DNA from 2 places in the Labrys sp. ALF-8 genome. Region 1 is predicted to be linked to the other one. Evidence: riboswitches for the same ligand, from Rfam matches in the RefSeq annotation. Region 1 holds a riboswitch; the other holds the start of a gene.
What was found. A riboswitch is a leader RNA that binds a small molecule or an ion and turns the genes downstream of it on or off. The one in region 1 is predicted to bind thiamine pyrophosphate.

Region 1 (3,405 bases):
CCATTGGCTCCGAGGGTTGCGCGCGAGCGCGAGAGCAGCAGCGCCGCGCCGAGCGCGAGGGTTGCCGCCATGATCGCGACGGCGAGACTTGTGGCAAGCGCCCTGGGTACCTGAGGATCCATTCCGCCCAGGAGTGCCCTGCCCGCCCAGACGACAGACAACAGCGGCGGCACGATGAGAAGGAGGGCCGCCAACAGCACCAGGCCATCGACGGCGCGGAGAAGGAGGTCAGCCTTGTCCGGACGCTCGATATGCCGGCCCAGGGCCGCGGCCTCGGGCGTGGAGACGAGCAGGGGCGCCGCAGCTGCGACCAGTAGCGCCATCGCCGCAATCTGCAGCAGGGCCAGCACTGCGGCACGGGCGAAGTCGGCATCGGAATGGATCGCCTGGTAGATCGCCACCTCGAAGGTCGCGCTGCCTGGCCCGCCGCCGAGCGTAAGGGGAATGGCGAAGCTGGTGGCGCAGGCGATGAAAATGAGAAGGCCAAGCGCCGCCATGTCCCGACGGAGCACCGGCCAATCGATCAGGCGGAAGACGTCGCCGGCGGTCAGGCCGAGCGAGGACGCGAGGCGCCAGTGTTCGCCCGGCACAGCCTCGAGCGCCGCCAGGAAGACGCGGGCCGCGAAGGCGCCATTGAAGAAGACATGGACGAGAAGGATGCCGGTCATGCCGTAAATGGCGATGGCCGGCAGTCCGACGGCGTTCAAGATGACGTTGGCGGCTCCCACGCGGCCGAAGATGCCGGCAAAGGCGAAGACAGCCACAATGGCGGGCAATGCCGTCGCCACGCCGAACAGAGCGAGCAGCAACCGTCGTCCGGGGAAATGGCGCCGCGCCAGCGCCAGCGCCACGAGCGCCCCGAATACCAGGGACAGGAGTGTCGAGAGCAGCGCCTGGTAAAGCGTGAAACTCGCGATCGAGACGAGATAGGCGACATTGCCCTGCCAGGGCTCGCCGCCCGCCGCAAGGAACAGGCTGGCGAGGGAGGCAACGACGAGAGCGGCCAGGACTGCGAGAAGAGCGAGGCCGGGCATTCAGGACCGGGAATTGGAAAAGACGGGGGGCGGGCTTGCCGTCTCGTCGAACCGGGAAGGATCAGCCCCCAATCCCTCTGCGCTCGCCATACCAGCGTTCACTTCGCCATCGCCGCAAGCCATTCGTCGATCCAGGCCTTGCGGCTTTCGGCGAGCTTGGCGGGGTCGGACATCAGCGCCTTGGCGGGTACGGGCACGGCCTTGAAACTGTCGGGCAGGCCGGCGGCAGGCATCCTGGCGGGATACATCCAGTTGGTTTCCGGCAGCACCGCCTGTCCGTCACCGGAAAGCAGGAAGGTCAGGAACTGGCGCCCGAGATCCTGCTGCCTGGAGTTCGCCACCAGACCGGCGACCTCGACCTGCACCTGATGCCCTTCCGGGAACATGGCGGCGTGGTAGTTCGTCTTCTTCTCGACCCCGATGTGATAGGAAGGCGAGGTGGAATAGGAGAGCACCATGTCGGCCTCGCCCTTGAGGAAGAGCCCATAGGCTTCCGACCAGCCGGGCGTAACCGTCACGATGCGTGGCTTCAACTGCTTCCACGCATCGCCAGCCTTGTCGCCATAGACCGCCTTCATCCAGGCAAGCAGGCCGAGCCCCGGCGTGGAGGTACGCGGATCCTCGATGACGACCTTCGGACCGTCCTTTTTTTCAACGAGGTCCTTCAGGCTGGCTGGCGGGTTCTTGAGCTTGTCGCCATCATAGACGAAAGCGAAATATCCCCAATCGAACGGCACGAAGATCTTGCTGGTCCAGGGCTCCGGAAGGGAAAGGCCGTCGGTCGCGATACCATGTGGCGCGAACAGGCCGGATTTTTCCGCCTCGCCCATGAGATTGTCGTCCAGGCCGACAACGACGTCGGCCTTGGTGGATGCTCCCTCCAGCTTGAGCTTGGCGAACAGCGCGCCGCCGTCGTCGGCGGTAACATACTTGATCGTGCAGCCGCACTTGGCTTCGAACGCAGTCTGCAACTGCTTGCCAGGACCATATTCGCCCGAGAAGCTCTCATAGGTGTAGATGGTGAGAACGGGCTTCTCCTGCGCGGAGGCAGCCGTGGCGAGGACCGCAAGCGTGAGCGCGGCCAGGATTTTCTTCAGCATGAGCGTCCTCCATATCGACGACGGATCGGGACGGACAACGACTCTGAAGAGAGCGCAATGGAAACGTGCTGCTTCAAGGCTCATCCCTCCGCCGGTACGACCCGGATCAGGTTCGATGGGTTGGCCCGAAAGCACCACGCCTTCGGCCTCTCAGCCCTTGCGGGCACCCCATGAGACGATCTGGTGTTAGCGTGTTCGGAGGGAGAGGGAAAGGCGATTCTTTGCCGGCTGGGCAGTGCAAAGCCGGGGTATCGTCCTTCCGCGGATTCCCCTAGCCTCCCGCGAGCTCCATGCGGCGTGCGGCGAAGGGCATGAGGCGTGGATCCTCATAGTCGGGAATGGCGAGGTCCACCCCTTCTGCAAGCATCGCCGCCTCGCTCATGCCCGTCATCAGCCCGATGACGGCAAGGCCCGCCGCCTTGCCGGCGGCGATTCCCGAACGAGAATCCTCGAAGGCGAGGCTCTTCGCGGCCGTACCGCCCAGACGCTCCAGCCCGGCCAGATAGGGGTCGGGAAAGGGCTTGGGCCGCGCCACCTCGGCACCGATCACCACTTGCGGAAAGCGCTCCACCAATCCCAACCCGTTGAGCTGGTGCTCGGCATTGGCCCTCGGCGCGTTGGTGACGACGCCAACCGGCACGCCGCGGCCTGCGAGCCAGTCCAGGAAAGCGTTCAGCCCGCGGGCCGGCTCCACCTTGACGAAGAGCCGGCGGAACATCTCCTCCTTGTCGTCGATCAGGGCGAGGCCGGCTTTTTCGTCGAGATCCTTGAGCAAACTCGACAGGAGAAGGCTGTTGGGCGCCCCCATGACATCGGTGCGATAGGATTTCTCAGTGAGATCGATGCCGTGCGGCGAGAGCATGTGCTTCCATGCCTCGTAGTGAAGATGATCGGCATCGACGAGGGTGCCATCGAGATCGAACAGGGCAACGGACTTCACGGAACAGGAACCTTCTCAAAGGGGCGAGAGCTCGGGCTCGTCGCGAAACTGCACGGCATAGAGGTTGGCGTAACGGCCGCCGCGCGCGAGCAGGGCCTCATGCGTGCCCTCCTCCACGACCCGGCCTGCCTCGATCACACAGATCTTGTCGGCCTCCTGGATCGTCTGCAGGCGATGGGCGATGACGACGACGGTGCGGCCGGCGCACAGGTCGTCCAGCGCGTTTTGCACGGCCTGTTCGGATTCGGAATCGAGTGCCGCCGTTGCCTCGTCCAGCAGGATGATCGAGGCATCGCGCAGGATGGCGCGGGCAATGGCGATGCGGGCGCGC
Region 2 (3,405 bases), on a different replicon from region 1:
CCCTGTTCGAGAAATTCGCGCGATTTCGCGGCCATCCCTTCCTGGGCTGCGGCTTCAAGGGCGCGAACTTCCTCGCGCAGATCCTGGGTGATCTTCATCGAGCAGAATTTCGGGCCGCACATCGAGCAGAAATGCGCCACCTTGTGCACATCCTTCGGCAATGTCTCGTCGTGGAAGGCGCGCGCCGTATCCGGATCGAGCGATAGGTTGAACTGGTCCTCCCAGCGGAAGTCGAACCGAGCCTGCGAGAGAGCGTCGTCGCGGATGCGGGCGGCCGGATGGCCCTTGGCCAGATCCGCCGCATGCGCGGCGATGCGATAGGTGATGACGCCGGTCTTCACATCGTCTCGGTTGGGCAGGCCGAGATGCTCCTTGGGCGTGACGTAGCAGAGCATCGCCGTGCCGAACCAGCCGATCATCGCGGCGCCGATGCCGGAGGTGATGTGATCGTAGCCGGGGGCGATGTCGGTCGTCAGCGGTCCGAGCGTATAGAAGGGAGCCTCGCCGCAGGCGGCGAGCTGCTTGTCCATGTTCTGCTTGATCTTGTGCATCGGTACATGGCCGGGGCCTTCGATCATGACCTGGCAGCCCTTGTCCCAGGCAATCCTGCCCAGTTCGCCCAGGGTTTCGAGCTCGGCGAACTGGGCCGCGTCGTTGGCATCAGCGATCGAGCCTGGCCTCAGGCCGTCGCCCAGCGAGAAGGAAACGTCATAGCGGCGCATGATGTCGCAGATCTCGTCGAAGCGTTCATAGAGAAAGCTTTCGCGATGGCCGGCGAGGCACCACCGCGCCATGATCGAGCCGCCGCGCGAGACAATGCCGGTGACGCGCCGGGCCGTCAGCGGCACATGGGCGAGCCGCACGCCGGCATGGATGGTAAAGTAGTCGACGCCCTGCTCGGCCTGCTCGATCAGCGTGTCCTTGAACACTTCCCAATCGAGCTTGAGCGGGTCGCCGTCGACCTTCTCCAGCGCCTGGTAGATCGGCACCGTGCCGATGGGCACCGGCGAGTTCCGGATGATCCAGGAACGGATATTGTGGATGTTCCGTCCGGTGGACAGGTCCATCACCGTATCGGCGCCCCAGCGTGTGGCCCAGACGAGCTTCTCCACCTCCTCGGCCGCACCGGAGGTGACGGCCGAGTTGCCGATGTTCGCGTTGACCTTCACCAGGAAGTTGCGGCCGATCACCATCGGCTCTATTTCCGGATGATTGATGTTGGCCGGCAGGATGGCCCTGCCGCGCGCGATCTCGTCCCGCACGAATTCCGGCGTCACGAAGTCGGGGATGGCGGCGCCGAAATCCTCTCCGTCGGCCCGGCGGGCGGAGGCCCCGTCCAGTGCCTGCTCCCGGGCCAGGTTTTCGCGGAAGGCCGCATAGACCATCTCCTCGGTAATCAGTCCCGCTCGGGCGAATTCGAACTGGGTGACCATTTGTCCGTCGGCCCCGCGGCGCAGGACGCGCTCGGCCGGACAGGGCTGCACCAGCCGTTCCGCCGAGACGTTGCCGTTGTCCTCGGGCTTGACGGTACGGCCCTCGACGGCAGGAAAGCCGCGAGATGCGATCCAGGCATCGCGGATGGCTGGCAGACCCTGCTTCAGATCGATCGCCGCGTCATCTTCCGTGTAGGGGCCCGAGGCATCGTAAACGCGCACCGGCTCCAAGGCAGCGTCACTGAGGCGGATTTCGCGGAATGGCACGCGCATCAGGGGATGCGAGGACGGCGCTGCGTAGACCTTGCGCGACCCTTCGATCGGCCCTGTGGTGACGCTCTGCGGCGCCGCCGTCTTGTCCTTGGGGGCTTGGTCGTTCATGGATCTCCTCCTCGAAGCGAGTTGTGGAGATCCGGGGCGACGATTGTCTGGGAGACCGGGTATCGCAACCTGGTCCTTGGGCCCAATTCGAGGCCCGCAGTTCCCGTCCCTTCGCCGGCATGACCCGGATCAGGTTCGAAGGGTTCGGTTCTGGACCATCTCAGCCCCGCTTGCGCGGGACACCCCTCGGAACGGCAGACAGCCTAGACCCGGAATCGTCATCCGTCCAGAGGGGCGTGATTGTCGGCGCAGATGCCGCGCATATGCGCGGATTTTGGCTTGGGGTCGCGGCGCTTCTTGGCTACCGTGCCCCTTTCATGTTCGTGGGCTCCCTCCATGCCGCATTCCGTCGATCGCGTCCGGCAGGCCTTGTTGGCTGCCGGCCATCCCGACACCATCGCGCAGTTCGCCAAGGGCACGCATACCGTGGCCGAGGCGGCGGCTTCCGTTGGTTGCAGCGAGGCGCAGATCGCCAAGTCGATCATCTTCCGGGCAGGCGAGACGCCGGTGCTGGTGGTTGCGTCGGGGGCCAATCGCATCGATCGCGCCAAGGTGGGCGTGGTGCTGGGGCGTAAGATCGAGCGAGCCGATCCGGCCTGGGTTCAGCACGTGACGGGTTTCGCCGTCGGAGGGGTGGCGCCGGTGGGGCATCTCGCACCGGCGCTCATCCTGATCGACGAGGATCTGCTGGCCCTGGATCCGGTCTGGGCCGCAGCCGGCTCGCCGACGCACGCCTTCCGCACTTCGCCGAAGGAGCTTGTCCGCGTGACAGGCGGCACGGTGGCCGACGTCAAGGCCTGAGCGCAGCGCACTCCATTGGTTGCCCTTGACGTAAACTGGACTGCGCCGGCGAATGGAAAGCGCCGAGCTGCATGCCATGCCGGCGCAGAGGCATTGCGTGAAGTATGGAGCGCTGTCGTTCTCCTGTCACCAAGGCCCTTGACGGGCTGGGGCAAGACATATCAAACTCTGCCAAAATGGCGCGAAAACGCGCAAGCGCCCCGCAGCCGGGGCGCCCCTTCTACTGACATCGACTGGCCGACAGCGGCGGTTCGCCTTTCATGACCCCGCACCGAAATGCCCGAGTTTGTAGTATGGTAGTGTCCCACATTAAAGTTTCCGGCCGGAGCAACCGGTCGGCGTCCGTGGGTAAAGGAAGGGTCAGAGTGCCGATGCGCTAAGTGTCCAGATCCCGAATTTCACATGCAGCCACGCATATCGGCCACAGAAGCCGAATGCCGGCGAAGCAATGCCGGAGTAGGTCTACTCGGCAACAGAATATAAAGAGGAAACGCTGATGAACAAATCCAAGGTCTACGGCACCGCTTTGGGTGCTGTCATGGCTTTCGCCGCGGGCACGCTTGCTGCCAACGCGGATGCCATCTGCAAGAACACGGTGCGCGTGCTGGCCCAGCCCCAGGACAGCCTCGCTCTCAACGAGAAGAACAAGGACGAATTCGAGAAGCTGAGCGGGGCCAGCTTCCAGATCGACTACCTCAATGAAAATGATCGGCGCGCCAAGTCCCGGGCGGATGCTTCCACCATCGGAAAATACAACGTCTACTACATCGACGAGGCGAATGTGGCGCTC

Region 2: linked by a shared signal. The riboswitch ahead of thiC (phosphomethylpyrimidine synthase ThiC) and the one ahead of thiB (thiamine ABC transporter substrate binding subunit) in region 1 are both predicted to bind thiamine pyrophosphate.

What each region holds. Positions count from the first base shown of each region.
Region 1 is NZ_AP048538.1:1,998,495-2,001,899, forward strand. Features, by position in the region: gene AC6H34_RS29680 (ABC transporter permease subunit) at 1-1,034, opposite strand, end outside; gene thiB (thiamine ABC transporter substrate binding subunit) at 1,133-2,134, opposite strand; TPP riboswitch at 2,201-2,315, opposite strand; gene AC6H34_RS29690 (HAD family hydrolase) at 2,406-3,074, opposite strand; gene AC6H34_RS29695 (ABC transporter ATP-binding protein) at 3,090-3,405, opposite strand, start outside.
Region 2 is NZ_AP048537.1:2,755,921-2,759,325, forward strand. Features, by position in the region: gene thiC (phosphomethylpyrimidine synthase ThiC) at 1-1,814, opposite strand, end outside; TPP riboswitch at 1,904-2,011, opposite strand; gene AC6H34_RS12720 (YbaK/EbsC family protein) at 2,151-2,615, shown strand; gene AC6H34_RS12725 (ABC transporter substrate-binding protein) at 3,112-3,405, shown strand, end outside.